DNA from 4 places in the Variovorax sp. LG9.2 genome. Region 3 is predicted to be linked to each of the others. Evidence: predicted binding sites of a transcription regulator. Region 3 holds the regulator's gene; each other region holds the start of a gene.
What was found. Region 3 encodes sigma-54, which starts transcription at its own class of promoters, with help from an activator protein. Its sites were predicted from a motif close to TGGCANGNAANCTGCTTT; they were not measured.
Positions count from the first base shown of each region.

Region 1: the regulator sigma-54 is predicted to act here: its motif matches at 1,703-1,720, upstream of QN413_RS19780 (pilin).
Region 2: the regulator sigma-54 is predicted to act here: its motif matches at 2,296-2,313, upstream of QN413_RS14485 (TorF family putative porin).
Region 4: the regulator sigma-54 is predicted to act here: its motif matches at 2,476-2,493, upstream of QN413_RS11955 (isopenicillin N synthase family dioxygenase).

Region 1 is NZ_JASJXB010000023.1:8,728-12,936, forward strand. It holds gene QN413_RS19775 (hypothetical protein) at 1-1,124, opposite strand, end outside; gene QN413_RS19780 (pilin) at 1,193-1,645, opposite strand; gene QN413_RS19785 (3',5'-cyclic-nucleotide phosphodiesterase) at 1,853-2,659, opposite strand; gene QN413_RS19790 (adenylate/guanylate cyclase domain-containing protein) at 2,687-3,625, opposite strand; partial or broken gene QN413_RS19795 (CHASE2 domain-containing protein) at 3,782-4,209, opposite strand, start outside.
Region 2 is NZ_JASJXB010000012.1:99,523-103,731, forward strand. It holds gene QN413_RS14475 (ammonium transporter) at 1-954, opposite strand, end outside; gene glnK (P-II family nitrogen regulator) at 981-1,319, opposite strand; gene QN413_RS14485 (TorF family putative porin) at 1,384-2,247, opposite strand; gene QN413_RS14490 (YifB family Mg chelatase-like AAA ATPase) at 2,464-4,002, shown strand; gene QN413_RS14495 (fumarylacetoacetate hydrolase family protein) at 4,019-4,209, opposite strand, start outside.
Region 3 is NZ_JASJXB010000028.1:11,502-15,710, reverse strand. It holds gene lptA (lipopolysaccharide transport periplasmic protein LptA) at 1-450, shown strand, start outside; gene lptB (LPS export ABC transporter ATP-binding protein) at 450-1,229, shown strand; gene QN413_RS21510 (RNA polymerase factor sigma-54) at 1,363-2,976, shown strand; gene QN413_RS21505 (hybrid sensor histidine kinase/response regulator) at 2,986-4,209, opposite strand, start outside.
Region 4 is NZ_JASJXB010000009.1:123,104-127,312, reverse strand. It holds gene rutD (pyrimidine utilization protein D) at 1-420, shown strand, start outside; gene QN413_RS11970 (malonic semialdehyde reductase) at 417-1,007, shown strand; gene rutF (NADH-dependent FMN reductase RutF) at 1,012-1,584, shown strand; gene rutR (HTH-type transcriptional regulator RutR) at 1,626-2,393, opposite strand; gene QN413_RS11955 (isopenicillin N synthase family dioxygenase) at 2,544-3,545, shown strand; gene QN413_RS11950 (VOC family protein) at 3,559-3,945, shown strand; gene QN413_RS11945 (BMP family ABC transporter substrate-binding protein) at 4,015-4,209, shown strand, end outside.

The DNA.
Region 1 (4,209 bases), on a different contig from region 3:
ACCCAGGCGATCACAAATGAAGCTGTCAGGCACGCCCACGCATTCTGGCTGGGCCGGTAATCAACGACGGTGGTCGATCCGGCCCTCCGACGCCAAACGGCCACGCCCAGCCAAAACACTGGCAGACACAACAGCGCCGCATAGCGAATGTCGGCCGAAAGAGTTTCGGTGTGGATTCTGCGACGTGCGGCCAGCAGGTCAAATGGACGCATCAGCGCTTCGGCCAAAGACGATGGAAGGAAGCGGTGATCGCGGAAGGCATCCAAGGTGCCCAACAAATTAGGCAGCGGCGATACTGGCGTTAAGGGGGCGACAGTGCCGATAGCGGCTGCAGCCGGATTAATCAGGTTATCCAATATTGGGAACAACGGATTGCCGAAGGCCTGCCACAGTGCCCACGCCCATGTTCCGCTGATGAGTAGGAGCGCACCGCCCGCGCAGCAGCAGAACAGCAGCGAACCTTGCCAGCGGGTGCGCCAGCTCGGCGCGCAGCCCAGCAACAGCGGCAGGGCAGGCGCCAACGCAAACGTGGCGTTCGACATTTTTAGCGCCGCAGCGGCACCCAGTAAAACTCCCGCGATGGCGACTAGATGAAAACGGAACCGGTGAAAGGCATTTACCAGTGCTACATAGCCCCCTAATGCCAGCGCGCCGGTCGTGATGTCACTGAACGACGAACCTATGGCTTGCAGAAGAACTGGGTTGGCCAGTGCCAAGACAACTGCGCCCCAAGTCACCAACGCTGGGCTGCGGCCGCATGGATCCTCGCTTACGGCGCGCGCCAGTTCCCAAGTTAACCACAAGGCCGACCCGTGCACAACGGCGAACGCCATGCCAATGGCCAGCGAGGGCCAGCTGGCCTCGACCATCAGAGACAGGGGTAGGTAGGAATAGGGGACGAAATAAGTTTGAGGGCTGGCCGGAAAGTAGTCCAGTGCAAGGCGATGGTGCAGCACGCTATAGCCAGCGTTTAGGTGATAGTGCAACGCGTCCCAAGGTACATCCTTTCCAGCAAACAACGTCCAAGCCACTGCTAGAAGGGTGCACAAGCCGTACGCAACGGCGCGCTCCGTCCGCAGTGGGTGTTTAACGGCAATGTGGTGGGAAGGGAGCAGTCCGAGCATGTTTCGCCCAACGCGTTGTCCAGCCAGCAAAAAACCGCCCGGAGGCGGCTTTTACAAAGCTCTTTAGCTTAGCCGCGGCATTCCGAAGGCAGATACTTGGGGGCGATTGCCGTGGCACCGGTACGGCACAGCCATGTCAGTTGTCCGGTGTTGGTTCCCACAGCTGATGGGGTCAATGTCACAGTTCCGCTGGCGTTCGGGACAGTTGAAGTAATTGTTACCACTCCGGTTGTATCTGTGATGGCTACACCGGAAACGTACTTTGTAGCGCCCGGGAAGCTGTAGCCACTGTTTGCCGCCGTGACTGAGGCAAGCGAACCCAGGGACGAAGTCGTTTCCGAAACTGCCAGCTTCGCAGGGGCACCCATGATGAGCACTTCAGTCATCTTCGAACGGGTCGTGTAGTCCTGATAAGCCGGCAGAGCCACAGCAGCCAAAATACCGATAATCGCCACGACGATCATCAATTCGATAAGGGTGAAGCCCTTTTGTGCGCTACGCACGATATTGCGACGGTTCATTTGAGAAACTCCAGGTTGGTTGATAAGGCCCGGGAATCTCCCCGGTGCGCTTATCTACCCGCAGCATCTGTGCCACCCTGTCAGCGTCGTCTCACAGCCAAAATCTGAGTACTTGTTCACGCCCGGGTTACAACGTGTGACAGAACTTGTTGCTTTTGTCTTACGGTCGCATGACAAATTTTGTCACCGTGACCAGATCTGTCGGCCTCAAAGCGTCAGGAGCGCCGCAGCCTCGAGCCACCGAATATCCCGCTGCTCCAACCCATGCATTTCCCAGCCCTCGGCAAAGGCGCCGATCTGGCTCATGATTTCTTCGGTTTCGGCGGGCTTGGTGTGGGTGATGTAGATCGGGTAGCTCTTGCCTCTGGCGATCTGTGCCAGTTCGTCGGCCAGCGTGGCGGGCGACAAGTGCAGGCTGCGTTGGGCCAAGGCTTGCTCGCGGTTGCTGAAGGCGGTTTCAATGATTAGCATGGCAACGTCGAGTTCGTTCACGCGCAGCCAGAACTGGGCGTTTCGTTCTGTGTCGCCGCTGAATACCCAGTGCTTGCTGCCTTCGACGGAGCGAATGGCGTAGCCGCAGGCCGGTACGGTGTGCACGGCCGGCAAGACTTCGATGTGTTTAGGTCGCCGCGTGCCCAGCGCCAAAGTCTGACCGACATTGAGATCGTGGAAGGTGACGAAGGGCGACTCGGTGCTCGGTATGTTCGCAAAGTCGGGCCAGATCACGTTGTTGAACATGTGGGCGCGCAGGGCCTCGATGGTGGCGCGCAGCGCATGCACGCGCAGGGGCTGGCTTCTGCGGCTGGCAACGGCATCGATCATCAACGGGAGTGCAGCGACGTGGTCGAGGTGCGAATGGGTCAGCACGACGTCGTCGATGGCTGCCATTTCTTCGAGGGTGAGGTCGCCTACGCCAGTGCCGGCATCGACGAGCAGGTCGTCGTCGATCAAAAACGAGGTCGTGCGGCAGCCTTTGGCGATAGCGCCCGAGCAGCCCAACACGCGCACCTGCATTTTTTGAGACCCTCTAGATTTTTGCCGTCATTTGGATTCGAACCGGGTTGCGCCGTCCCAGTCTGGATCTTTGGGGCGCAACGCCATCGAGGCTAAACGCTCGGCGTACAGCTGGTAAAGGACTTTTTTGACGCCGGGCGCCAGCAGTGGCGTCAAAAGCGAGCGGCCCGTGGCCCAGTCTTGCGCGCGGTAGGCCGTCAATACCTGCTGCCAGACGTCGAGCCCGGCACGGCTCGTTTTGGCTGCCGCAGTGGCCCGGCCCAGGGGCTCGAAGATGGCCACGCTCTGGGCCTTGCCCTTGACGCGCACGCGGTCGAGCTCTTGCCAGACGTAGGCGGGGGCGGCCTTGCGCGTCGCATCGCTCACCACGACTTCGGCGCCGTAGATGCCGCTCAGACTCTCGAGCCGCGAAGCGAGGTTGACGGCATCGCCGACCACCGTGTAGCTGCGACGCACGGCCGAGCCCATGTCGCCGACGCTCATCACGCCGGTGTTGATGCCGATGCCCACGCTGATGGCCGGCTGGCCGGTGGCGCGGTGCGCATCGTTGATGGCGTGCACGGCAGCCGCCATTTCGAGCGCGGCCGCCACGGCCAGGTCGGCATGGTCGGGCGTGTCGACGGGCGCCCCCCAAAAGGCCATGACGCAATCGCCCATGTACTTGTCGACGGTACCGCGGTGTGCGCTGATGATTTCTGTGAGTCGGCTGAAGACACCGTTCAGGAATTGCTGCAGCTCGGTCGGGGCCATGCGCTCCGACATTTCAGTGAAGCCGCGCATGTCGCAGAACAACACCGTGAGTTCCTTGCTGACGGCTCGCATGCTGTAGCTGCCGGGCGAGGCCAGCATCTCCTGCACGAGCTGCGGCGGCACGTAGGTGCCGAAGAGTTGCGCCAGGTTGCGCCGCTCCCGTGCTTCGACGAAGTAGCCCCAGCTCAGGTTGAGCACGAAAGCGACCGCGCACATGACCAGCGTTGCCGCGAGGGGCAGCACGAGCCCGGCATCGACGTAAAGCCAGGTGTTGAGCCCGACCACGACCGCCACCGTGGCGGCGGCGATGAGCACCGCACGCGCGGCGGATACGATCGACAACCCCAGCGCGAGGATGAGACCGGTGATTGCGATCAACAGCACGTCGTAGCCGGTGGCGTAGTCCGGCTTTTCCGGCAATCGGCGATCGAGCAATCCGGAGATGATGTTGGCATGCACTTCCACGCCAGGGAAGGCAGCGCCTACCGGTGTCGAGCGGAGGTCTTGCAGGCCGGGCGCGGTGGCACCGATCAGCACGATCTTTCCCTTGAGTTCGCCGGTGGCGAGTTTGCCGCTGAGCACGTCGGCTGCCGGTACGTATCTGAACGATCCGCCGTGCGCGCCGCCCGGTCCGCGGTAGGGCACCTGCAAGCTGCCCCTGGAATCGACCGGAAGGCGCAAGACCGACTTGCCATTCGGCCCTTTCGAAGCATTCGCAAGGACCAGCGCGCCATCCTTGACCACGAGCGCGGGCATGCCGCTAGCCCGGCGATACACGGCAAGCCCCAGCGATTCGTATT
Region 2 (4,209 bases), on a different contig from region 3:
TCCTGCGTTGAAGCCGAACCAACCCACCCACAGCAGCGAGGCACCGACCATGGTCAGCGTCAGCGAATGCGGCGTGAAGGCTTCCTTGCCGAAGCCGATGCGCTTGCCGATCATGAAGGCACCCACGAGGCCGGCAACGGCTGCGTTGATGTGCACGACAGTACCGCCGGCGAAGTCGAGCGCGCCCCACTGCCAGATCAGGCCGGCTTTGGAGTTCATCGCATCGACGACGTCCTTGCTTGCGTAGGCGTCAGGGCCCATCCAGAACCAGACCATGTGCGCGATGGGCGCATAGCTGAAGGTGAACCACAGCACCATGAACAGCAGGATGCCGCCGAACTTGGCGCGCTCGGCAAAGGCACCGACGATCAGGCAGCAAGTGATGCCGGCGAACGTGGCCTGGAAGGCAGCGAACAGCAGTTCAGGGATGTAGACGCCCTTGCTGAAGGTCGCGCCGGGTGCGAACACGCCGGTGGCCGGATCGAAGATCCCCTTCATGAAGAGCCGGTCGAACCCGCCGACGAAAGCATTGCCTTCCGTGAACGCCAGGCTGTAGCCGTAGATGAGCCACAGCACCACGATCAAGGAGAACGTGACCATGACCTGCATCAGCACCGACAGCATGTTCTTGCTGCGGACCAGGCCGCCGTAGAACAGCGCCAGGCCCGGCACGGTCATCATGATGACGAGCAGCGTGGACACCATCATCCAGCTGACATCGCCCTTGTCGAACTTGATGACAGGGGCGGCAGCGGCAGGCGCTGCAGCAGCGTCGGCTGCCGGAGTCGCAGCAGCTGCTGCGGCAGGGGCCGGAGCCGCTGGCGCAGCGCTGGCCGCAGGCGCAGCCGCTTCGGCGGCCGGCGCCGGGGTCTGCGCTTGCACCGAGGTGACGAACGCAGAGCCAGCGGCAAACACGCTCAGGCCGAGCGCGAGGGAGACGAGCAGTTTTTTCATTTCAGTTGTTCTTTCGTGCCTTGATCTCAGAGCGCTTCAAGGCCCGTTTCGCCGGTGCGGATGCGAACAACCTGCTCGAGGTTGTAGACAAAAATCTTGCCGTCGCCGATTTTTCCGGTGCGGGCGGCACCCTCGACCGCTTCGATCACGCGCTCGACCAGCTCGTCGGAAACGGCTGCCTCGATCTTGACCTTGGGCAGGAAGTCGACGACGTACTCAGCGCCACGGTAGAGCTCGGTGTGGCCCTTCTGGCGACCGAAGCCCTTGACCTCGGTCACGGTAATGCCCTGCACGCCAATGGCCGACAGTGCTTCGCGCACTTCGTCGAGCTTGAATGGTTTGATGATGGCTGTAACCAGCTTCATGATGTTCTCCTTGAGATAAAACCGACGGGCGCGGCGGCGGTCGCCGCGCTTTCTATTTGGAGGGTCAGAACGTCTTGGTCAGCGTGGCGATGAACTGCGCCTTGTTGATCGACTGGGTCTGCGCGCCGATCGGGCCAAAACCCGGTTCCACGACCGCCAGGTAGGCGTCTTTCTTGTTGGCACCGACCACCGCACCGGCCAGCGACAGGCCACCGCCAAAGTCCCACGACGCGCCGACGTTGTAGTCGACATAGCTCTTGTAGCCCGTGTTTTTGCGGATGTCGCTGCTCAGGCGCGTGTAGCCGACAGCAGCCTTCAACGTCAGATGCGGGATGACTTCCTTGGCATACGACAGGTTCAGGTAGCCGCTGTTGCGGCCCTTCAGGCCCGAGCCGTTGGCCGCGCCGGCAAAGCCGAAGTAGTCCTTGGACACCGTGTGCGAGTACTTCGCGGTGAAGGCGCCCAGGGCGTCGTCGCTGTAGGTAGCAGCGCCATAGAGTTCCGTGGTGTTGCCCAGGTGGTTGCCCGGGTACACATAGGTCAGCACGCCGAAGTCGAGGTCGAACACGCCGACCTTCATCTTGTAGCCACCGTAGATGTCCATCTCGATGCTGTTGCCCGAGAGCCAGTTGACGCTGGAATTCCAGTTGCCCACGTAGAAGCCGCTTTCGCCGAATGCGTAGTCGAAGCCGCCCTGCACTGCCGGCTTCACGCCACGCGTCTTGTACAAACCGTTGTGGCCGATGGTGTCCTGGTCCTGGCCGCGGAACTTGTAGTTCGTGGTCAGCGAGATGTTGGCAGTCAGGGGGGACGTCGCCGCAGGTGCCGCAGCCGGATCGGCGGCCGGTGTCGTCTGGGCCAGGACGGCACCCGTCGCGGTCAAAGCGGTGGCCAGGACAACCAGGGTCTTGGCGGCGGTACGGTGCATCATCGGGTAGCTCCTCAGGGGGTTTTGGAATGGGTTGGAGTGATCCTCAAAGCAGGGAGCGTGCCAAAGTTCACGTAAGCGCGGAACCTGAACCGCTAATCCGAATCGCTCGCCGGGCGAAAGTTAATCAAACTGTTTCTGTCAATTGGCTGTCCGCCAACCTGCAGCAACGACCCCACAAAAGTATGGTGCACCATATTGGGGAAAGGGAGTGAAATGAGTTTGTCTTTGGTGCAAAGCCGCGCTTTGCTGGGCCTGGAAGCTGCCAGTGTGACCGTCGAGGTGCATTTAGCGAACGGGTTGCCCAGCTTCGTGCTGGTCGGGCTGGCCGATGTGGAGGTCAAGGAGGCCCGTGAACGGGTTCGCTCCGCGATCCAGAACGCCGGGCTCGACTTCCCGAACAACAAGCGAATCATCGTGAACCTCGCCCCGGCCGACCTGCCGAAGGACTCGGGCCGCCTCGATTTGCCGATCGCGCTCGGCATCCTGGCGGCCAGCGGTCAAATCGACGGTGCGCGGCTGGCAGGCCACGAGTTCGCGGGTGAGTTGTCTTTGTCAGGCCAGTTGAGGCCGGTGCGCGGCGCCCTGGCGATGGCACTCGCGCTGCACAGCTGCGGTGTCGCGACGAAGCTGGTGTTGCCCACCGAAAGTGCGAGGGAAGCCGCACTGGTGCATGGCACCGAGGTTTATGGCGCGGCGCATCTGCTCGATGTGGTGCGTCAATTTTTGCCAGCCGACGCGACTGCACCAATAGATGCTCCAGTCGACGGCTGGGCGCGCATGCTGCCGGCCGCGAGCGCCGCGCCGCCGCATTACGCCGATTTGTCCGACGTCAAAGGCCACGTCGGCGCCAAGCGGGCGCTCGAAATCGCGGCCGCCGGGAATCACTCGCTCCTGATGGTCGGACCGCCCGGTTCGGGCAAGTCAATGCTGGCGCAACGCTTTGCCGGGTTGTTGCCGGCGATGACGGTCGACGAGGCGCTCGAAAGCGCCGCCGTGGCCAGCCTCGGCGGCCGCTTCGCCATCGAGCGCTGGATGCAACGGCCGACCTCGACACCGCACCACACCTCGAGCGCGGTGGCGCTGGTGGGTGGTGGATCGCCACCGCGACCGGGCGAAATTTCGCTGGCGCATCACGGTGTGCTGTTCCTCGACGAATTCCCCGAGTTCGCGCGCTCGGCGCTTGAAGCGCTGCGCGAACCGCTGGAGACCGGCACCATCACGATTGCGCGCGCGGCCCGGCGCGCTGAATTCCCTGCGCGCTTCCAGCTCATCGCCGCGATGAACCCGTGCCCTTGCGGCTACCTCGGCTCCACGCTGAAAGCCTGCCGCTGCACGCCCGACCAGGTTGCGCGCTACCAGGGCAAGCTGAGCGGACCGCTGCTCGACCGCATCGACCTGCATATCGAAGTACCTGCGGTGTCGGCCAAGGAGCTGCTCGATTCACCTGCGGGTGAATCGACCGACAGCATCCGCACGCGAGCCGCCGCTGCGCGAGACCGCGCTGTCGAGCGACAGGGCAAGCCGAACCAGGCGCTGCAAGGTGCAGAGATCGATCGCCACGCCGGCCTCGAACCGGCAGCCCTGAAGTTCATGCACACGGCCGCCGCCAAGCTGGGCTGGAGCGCGCGGTCTACGCATCGCGCGCTCAAGGTCGCGCGCACCATCGCCGACCTGGCATCGTCGCCGCTGGTCGAGGTCGCGCATGTGGCGGAGGCAGTTCAATACAGGCGCGCCCTGCGCGGGACGCTCTGAAGGACGCGCTGAAACGCTAGAGCAATCCGCGTCCCGCAAGATTGCGCATCAACGCGCCAATGCCGAAGTTCCAGCGCGGCGCCTGATCGGCGTGCACCACGCGATTCACGAGCGCGCCGAGTTCCGGCGCCGAGATCGTCACAAGGTCGCCGACCACATGCGTGAAGCCCTGGCCCGGACCGTGCCGGTCTTGCGTCGGTGCGAACA
Region 3 (4,209 bases):
GGCAAGCTGGCTTACTACAAGCAGAAACGCGACGCCCCGGGCGACGAGTGGACAGAGGGTGAAGCTGATCGCATCGAATACGACAGCCGCGCCGACAACGTCAAGTTCATCGGCCATGCCGTGATGCGGCGGCTGATCGGCACCAAGGTCAACGACGAAACCACCGGCCCGCTGATCGTCTACGACCAGAGCAACGACACCTTCACGGTCAACGGTTCTACCTTGCCGCCGGACGCCAGCGTCGCGGCCGGTGCTTCGGGTGGTCGCGTCAGGGCGGTGCTCACGCCGCGCGCTCCGGCGTCGGCAGCCGGTGGCGCCAAAGCGGCTCCGCCTGCGTCCGGTCCGGGCTCGGGTTCCAGTGCCGCGCCGGCCACGACGGTGCCCGCCACCCCCGCTGCAGGCTCCGGCCTGCGCCAGAGCACCACGCTCGGCGGAGAACCGCGCAAGTGATCGAAAACGCAGACACGATCGACGTCGGCAGCCGCCTCGAAGCGCGCGGCCTCAAAAAGACCTATGGCAGCCGAACGGTCGTCAAGGATGTGTCGCTCGGCGTGCAAAAGGGCGAGGTGGTCGGGCTGCTCGGCCCGAACGGCGCCGGAAAAACGACCTCGTTCTACATGATCGTCGGGCTGGTTCGCGCCGACGCGGGCGAGATCACCATCGACGGCGAGCCGATCGCGCACATGCCGATCCACAAGCGCGCGCGCATGGGTCTGAGCTACCTGCCGCAGGAGGCGTCGATTTTCCGCAAGCTCACGGTCGAAGAGAACGTGCGGGCCGTGCTCGAGCTGCAGCTAGACACCGACGAGTCCGGCAGGGCGGTCCCGATATCGAAGGCACGGATGGAAGAGCGGCTGAGCGAGCTGCTGAACGACCTGCGCGTCGAACATTTGCGCAACTCGCCGGCGTTGTCGCTGTCGGGCGGCGAGCGGCGGCGGGTCGAAATCGCCCGTGCGCTCGCCACGCAGCCGCGCTTCATCCTGCTGGATGAACCCTTCGCCGGCATCGACCCGATTGCCGTTATCGAAATCCAGCGAATCATCAGTTTTCTCAAAGAGCGCGGCATCGGCGTGCTGATCACCGACCACAACGTGCGTGAAACGCTGGGCATCTGCGATCACGCTTTCATCATCAGCGACGGGCAAGTGCTGGCACAGGGCACGCCTTCGGAGATCGTCGACAACGCCGAGGTACGACGCGTCTACCTCGGCGAACACTTCCGGATGTGAACTTGTTGCTCGCCCCCAGGTCGTCGCGCACTGCGTGTCGCTTCTTCCACCCCCTGACCGGGGGCAACACCAACAGCCCGGCAAAGCCGGTTCTGCGGTGTTTCTTGAACAGAGTGTGTCTGGCAGGCTGTCCGTGAAGCAAGGTCTTTCTCTTCGTGTCTCGCAGCATTTGGCGCTCACGCCACAGCTGCAGCAGTCGATCCGGCTTTTGCAGTTGTCCACGCTCGAGTTGAGCCAGGAAGTCGAGCAGATGCTCGACGACAACCCGTTCCTGGAGCGCACGGCCGAAGAAGCCGCACGCGAAGAGTTCGGCATCGACGTGTCCGACGCGCCAGCGCCGCGCGAAGAGCACGACAGCGACCGCCAGAGCGAGAGCGACGGCGAGTTCGCGCCCAGCGCGCTCGCGACCAGTGCCGACGGCGCCAGCACCGCGACCACCGCCAGCGAGACCGAAGCGCCGGCCGCCGAGATGTCCGACCAGGAGCCCGACTGGGGCGGCGACGGCACGGTCGAGATGACGCCGGACGATGGGGAATGGGGCGGCGAGGCGCCAGCCAGCAGCAACAACCTCGGCCCGAACGACGGCAGCGAGCGCACCGACGCCACCGAGCTCGCGCGCAGCCAGGAGTCGCTGCAATCCTTCCTGCACCGACAGGCACTGAGCCTGCGGCTGAACGAAAACGACCAGGCCGCACTGCGTTTTTTGATCGAATCGTTGAATGACGATGGCTATCTCGAAGACTCGTTGCCAGCGCTGGCATCGGGCCTCGCGGGCGATGACAACGACCAGTTCGACGGTCTCGTCCACCACTTCCAGGTGGCGCTCGGCCTGCTGCAAAGCCTGGAGCCGGTCGGCGTCGGCGCACGCGATCTCGGCGAATGCCTGGCAATCCAGCTGAAGGCGCTCGCCCATGAGAACGAGACGGCCGAAGAAAAGCAGATCCGCAAGACTGCGATCCTGATCTGCAAGCAGCCGATGGAGCTGCTCGCGCGGCGCGACTTCAAACGTCTGGCCACGCTCACACGCAGCAACGAAGAAGAAGTGCGCAGCGCGCTGCAGGCGATCGCCAAGCTGGAGCCCAAGCCGGGCCGCCGCTTCGTCGATGTCGAGCGCAACATCGTGGTGCCCGACGTGATCGTCACCCGCACCGGTCGTGGCGCAACGCTCAAGTTCCGCGTGATGCTCAACCCCGACGTGATGCCGCGTCTGCGCGTGCACGACATCTACGCCGGCGCGCTCAAGGCGCACAAGGGCGAGGGCAGCCAGGCGCTGTCGCAGCGGCTGCAGGAGGCGCGCTGGTTCATCAAGAACATCCAGCAACGCTTCGACACCATCCTGCGGGTGAGCAACGCCATCGTCGAGCGGCAGAAGAGCTTTTTCGTGCACGGAGAACTCGCCATGCGCCCGTTGGTGCTGCGTGAGATCGCCGACGAGCTGGGCTTGCACGAGTCGACCATCAGCCGCGTGACCACGGCCAAGTACATGTCGACGCCTTACGGCACGGTCGAGCTCAAGTACTTCTTCGGTTCGGCGCTCGGAACCGAAACCGGCGGCAATGCATCCAGCACGGCAGTGCGAGCGCTCATCAAGCAACTCGTGAGCGCCGAGAGCATCAAGAAGCCGCTGTCGGACAGCCAGATTTCCGACATGCTGAAAGAGCAGGGGATCGAATGTGCGCGGCGCACCGTCGCCAAGTACCGCGAAGCGCTGCGCATCGCACCGGCGAATCTGCGCAAGGCGCTGTAAGGCGTCGGTTTACCGCCGCGCCTGCAACAAAATCCCGCGCAGCTCCGCCGGCTGCACCGGCTTGCGCAACGCATGCCAGCCACGCTCGCGGGCCAGGTGCAGCGTCGCTTCATCGATATCGGCCGAGATCAGCGCGATCGTGAGCGACGGCTTTTGCAGTTGCAGGCGTCGCGCCAGGTCGATACCGTCGAGCTTGCCCGGCAAGCGGATATCGCACAGCGCGACGTCGATGGCCTGCAGGTCGGCGAGCGCCAGCGCCTCGGCCGCGCTCTCGTAGATGCGTGGCAGCGCCTGCCATTGGCGCAGCAGGGCCGCGAGGCTGTCGGCCACCACAGCGTTGTCTTCGACCACCAGCACCGCCAAGCCGGGCGCCAGCGGCATGGCGTCGAGCGCAGCGGTGCTGGTCGCCGCCGCGGTCGCGGCGCGTGCCGTGCGGTCGGGGTGCGCATCGCGAGGGGCCGATGGCAGCGTGAAGCCGAACACCGAGCCGCGTCCCGGCAGCGACCGCAGCGTGATCTGGACCCCCAGCCGCATCGCCAGGCGCCGCACGATGGCCAGCCCCAGCCCGTGCCCACGCTGTAGATTGCGCTCCACGTTCCCGACCTGCTCGAAGTCGCCGAACACCCGCTCCTGCGCTTCGCAAGCGATGCCGATGCCGCTGTCGCGCACCTCGATGCGCCAGCCGTCCGGCCGGCGCCGACAGGCCAGCAACACGCGGCCATTGGGTGCGAACTTGACAGCGTTGTCGACCAGATTGGCGACGATGCGGCGCAGCGCCACCGTGTCGGTCCACACGATGGCTTCGGCCGGGCAACGCACCCGCACCCGGCCGCTGCCTGCCTGCCGTGCGAACTCGTTCAGCAGCGGTGCGAGGGCGACCGCGGTCAACGTGAACGGGTCGGCAGCGGCCTCGATGCGACCGATTTCGAGCAGCTGGTTGGTCAAGCCTTCGAGCGCCTGCTGTGCCCGTGACAGCGCATCGACGGAGCCTTGCACCACGGCGGCGCTTTCGCCGGCGCGCAGTTGCTGCCGCAGCACTTCGGCCTGCAGGCCCATCGCCATCACCGGCTGCCGCAGGTCGTGGTTGGCGGCTGAAAAGAACCGGAGACGCTCGGCCTGCGCCTGTTCCGACGCGCGCAGGCCAGCCAGCGCCTGCACGCGCAGCGCGCTCTCGTTGTGGCGCAGGCTGATGTTTTCTTCGAGCTGGCGCGAGCGCTCCGACACCAGCTTCCA
Region 4 (4,209 bases), on a different contig from region 3:
GTCGAAGCACAGCCGATCTTTTTGTACCCGGCCGCATGGAGCGCGGCGCATGCGGAGCACGTGGCCGCCGAAGTCGATCACGCTTACGACAACTTTCCGGGCGACGCCAACCTGCTTGCGCGCATCGGCGCGTTGCGCGCGTTCGATGTGGATGCGCGGCTGGGTGACATCGGCGTACCGACCCTGGTCGCGACCGCTACCGACGACGTACTCGTGCCGTGGACCTGCTCGCAGCGGCTGGCCGATGGCTTGCCGAACGCGACGATGGAGCGCGTCGTACATGGCGGCCACGCGCACAACGTGACCGAAGCCGACGCCTTCAATCCGGTGCTGCTGAAGTTCCTCGCGCAACAAACGCAGCAGCAAGAACAGCCAACGCATAACCAACCTGACGCGACTTTCAGCGGACAACGCAAATGACACAGACCCTCGACCACGCCGCACTGGCCACCCTCTTCACCGAGGCCCGCACCCACAACGGCTGGACCGACGCACCGGTGTCCGACGAGTTGCTGAAGAGCGTCTACGACCTGACCCGCATGGCGCCGACGTCGGCCAACTGCTCGCCAGCGCGCTTCGTGTTCGTGCGCACGCCCGAAGGCAAGGCGAAGCTCTCGCCGTCGTTGTCCAAAGCCAACCATGACAAGACGATGAGCGCACCGGTCACGGTGATCTGTGCGTGGGACAAGCTTTTCTACGACAAGCTCCCTGCCCTGTTTCCGCATGCCGATGCACGCGCCTGGTTCACCGGCAGCGCCGAAGCCGCGCACGAGACCGCGTTCCGCAATGCCTCGATGCAGGCCGGCTACTTTTTATTGGCAGCGCGTGCGCTCGGGCTCGACTGCGGTCCGATGTCGGGCTTCGACAAGGCCGTGGTCGACGCCGCGTTCTTCGAAGGCACGAGCTGGTCGGTCAACCTGCTGATCAACCTCGGCCACGGTGATGCGAGCAAGGTGTTCGGCCGCTTGCCGCGCCTGGCGTTCGACGAAGCCTGCGTGCTGGCCTGACGTCATGCCTTGCACGACCATGCCCGTGCCCGTGCCCGTGCCCGTGCCCTTGTCCGAGGTGCCAGCACCGTCCGAGCGCGAGGCAGCACTCGAGCGCAGCGACTTTCGCAATGCGATGTCACGGCTCGGCGCAGCGGTGAACATCATCACCACCGATGGCCCTGCAGGCCGCGCGGGGTTCACCGCATCGGCAGTGTGCAGCGTGACGGACGAGCCGCCGACCCTGCTCATCTGCCTCAATCGCACCGCCTCGGTGTACCCGGCCTTCCGGGCCAATGGCGTGCTGTGCGTCAACGTACTGGGCGCGGGACAGCGAGCGCTCTCAAGTGTCTTTGGCGGCAAGACGCCGATGGACGAACGTTTTGCCGGCTCGCAGTGGGAGCGAGGCGCCACCGGTTCGCCGGTGCTCGAAGGCGCCTCCGTGTCCTTCGACTGCCGCGTCACCAGCAGCACCAGCGTCGGCACGCACGACGTGCTGTTCTGCGAGGTCGTGGCGGTGGCGATGGGCGAAGCGGCGCATGGGCTCATCTACTTCGATCGTCGCTATCACGACATCGTGACGCCACCGGCCCACTGAGCCGGCTCGGGACAAAAGGCCAAGTCCGATTTCGCGTCCGTTCAGTTCTTCGCGGCCGACAGGATGCCCTGCAGCACGATGCGCTGCACGTTCTCCACCGTCTCTTCGAAGAACGCCGGATCGTCGAGCGTGCGACCGGTGATGGCTTGCACCTGCACTCCGAAATCGGCGTAGTGCTGCGTGGTCGCCCACAGCGCGAAGATCAAGTGATGCGGGTCGACCGGCGCCAGCTTGCCGGCCGCGACCCACGCCCTGATGACCTCCGATTTGCGGTCGACCAGATCGCGCAGTTCACGCCCCAGTTCGTCGCGCAATAACGGTGCGCCCTGAATCATTTCGAGGCAGAACAGCCGCGATGCGTCGGGCTGATCGCGCGAGATCACCAGCTTGCGTCGGATGTAGTGGCCGATGGCTTCACGCGGGTCTTGCTCGGCGCTGAAACCGCGCAAGGGTTCGAGCCATACGGCAAGCAGTTCGCGCAACACGCTCACGTACAGCTCTTCCTTGTTGGCGAAGTAATAGAGCAGATTGCTCTTGGAGACATCGGCCCGCGCTGCCACCTGATCGACGCTGGTGCCATGCAGGCCAAAGCGCGAGAACAGCCCCAATGCGGCAGCAAGGATCACGCTGCGCTTGTCTTCGATCTGGCGCAGCCGGCGGTTCACCGCGGCCACGCTGCGCACGCCGGGTGTGCGCAGCGCTTGCCCGCGCTGCGACGGCTTGGTGGCGGGCGTCGACTTGACGACCTTGGCCGTCTTGGTCATCTTGGCATTGGCCGCCTTCACCGCTCCTCCGGATGTCTTCGGCATGGGCTGCTGCTTTCTTGTTTCTGCATGCCGTGCTGCTTGCATGACGCGGGCCAGTTTGCCGCATTTGTCCATTTGGTCCAACTGGCACAAACGTTGCATGTCACTGCCGCTGCAGCGCACCGGTTCGCGCTCTTCAAAAGGATTCGAAGCATGACCCTGCTGACCGTACCCATCATCGATCTCGCGCCCTACTTCGAGGGCACCGAACAAGGCCGCGCCGAGGTCGCACGTAAGGTCGACGAGGCTTCGCGCAGCATCGGCTTTCTGGTCATCACGCACCACGGCATTTCGCCCGAATTGATCGCACGCGTGTCCGAGCTGTCGCGCCAGTTTTTCGCGTTGCCGCTGGCCGACAAGCGCCGCGTCGACCGGCCGCGCGAAGACGCGGTGCGCGGCTACAGCGCGGTCGGCGAAGAAGGTTTGTCGTACAGCCTGGAAGAAGCGACACCCGGCGACTTGAAGGAGTCGTTCTCGGTCGGTCCGTCGAACGTGCAGGACGACGAGTACCACCGCGGCAAGGCGGCCGGCCCGCACTTCGAGCCCAACAGCTGGCCCGACATCCCGGGCTTCCGCGAAGCGTACGAGGAATACTTCGAGGCGATGAGCGAACTCTCGCGCTCGCTGATGCGCATCTTCGCGCTGGGCCTGAAGCTGCCGGAGCGTTTCTTCGACGACAAGATCGACGAACACATCAGCATGTTCCGCGTGCTGAGCTACCCGCCGCAGAAAGAAGCCCCGTTGCCGGGCCAGTTGCGTGCCGGTGCGCACAGCGACTACGGCAGCCTGACGGTGGTGCTGCCCGACGACAAGGGACTGCAGGTGCTCAACAAGGCCGGCCAGTGGGTCGACGTGCCCCAGATCGAAGGTGGCCTCGTCGTCAACATCGCCGACTTGATGATGCAGTGGACCAATGACCAGTGGGTATCGACCATGCACCGCGTGATCAACCCACCTTTCGAGGCAGCCAGCACCAACCGCCGCCAGTCGCTGGTGTTCTTTCACCAGCCCAACTACGACGCGATGGTCGAGTGCCTGCCGAGCTGTCTGGCACCGGGCGCCAAGCCGACGTACGCGCCCATTTCTTCAGGCGACCACCTGATGTCGAAGTTCGTGAAACAGACGACCTTCGGCGGTACCAAGGTCGCGGCCTGAGGCACACGTTTCGATGGCCCATCTTTCCTACGTCAACGTCTTTGCGAAAGACGTTCTCGCGCTCAGCGGCTTCTATCAACGCGTCTTCGGCTTCTCTGAAATCGAGGCGATTCGCTCGCCGATTTTTCGTGGGCTCGACACCGGCAAATCGAGCCTCGGCTTCAACGCGCTCGAAGCGTACGAGCTGCTGCACCTAGCCGAGTTCTCCGACACGCGCGGCGTCAAGTTTCTGCTCAACATCGACGTCGACAGCCAGGCCGATGTCGACCGCATGGTGCCGATCGCAGTAACCGCCGGCGCGACGCTGATCAAGGCGCCTTACGTCACTTACTACCACTGGTACCAGTCGGTGCTGCTCGACCCGGAAGGCAACGTCTTCCGCATCAACTTCATGATGTGACGCGCCCTCGGCGACTGTCCCCTTCTTCTCTTTTCGATGTCTTCAACGCTCATCACCAAAGGCCTGACCATGTTCCGCAAAACCGCCCCGTACGCCCTCGTGGCGCTGACCGCCTGCACCGTTCTCGTCGCGCCGGCCATGGCCGACGGCTTCACGCTCAAGGGCGAGCCGAAGATCGCGATGATCTATTTCGGCCCCAAGAACGACGGCGGCTGGACGCAGGCTTTCGACGAGGCGCGCATCAAGGTCGAGGCTGCGACCGGC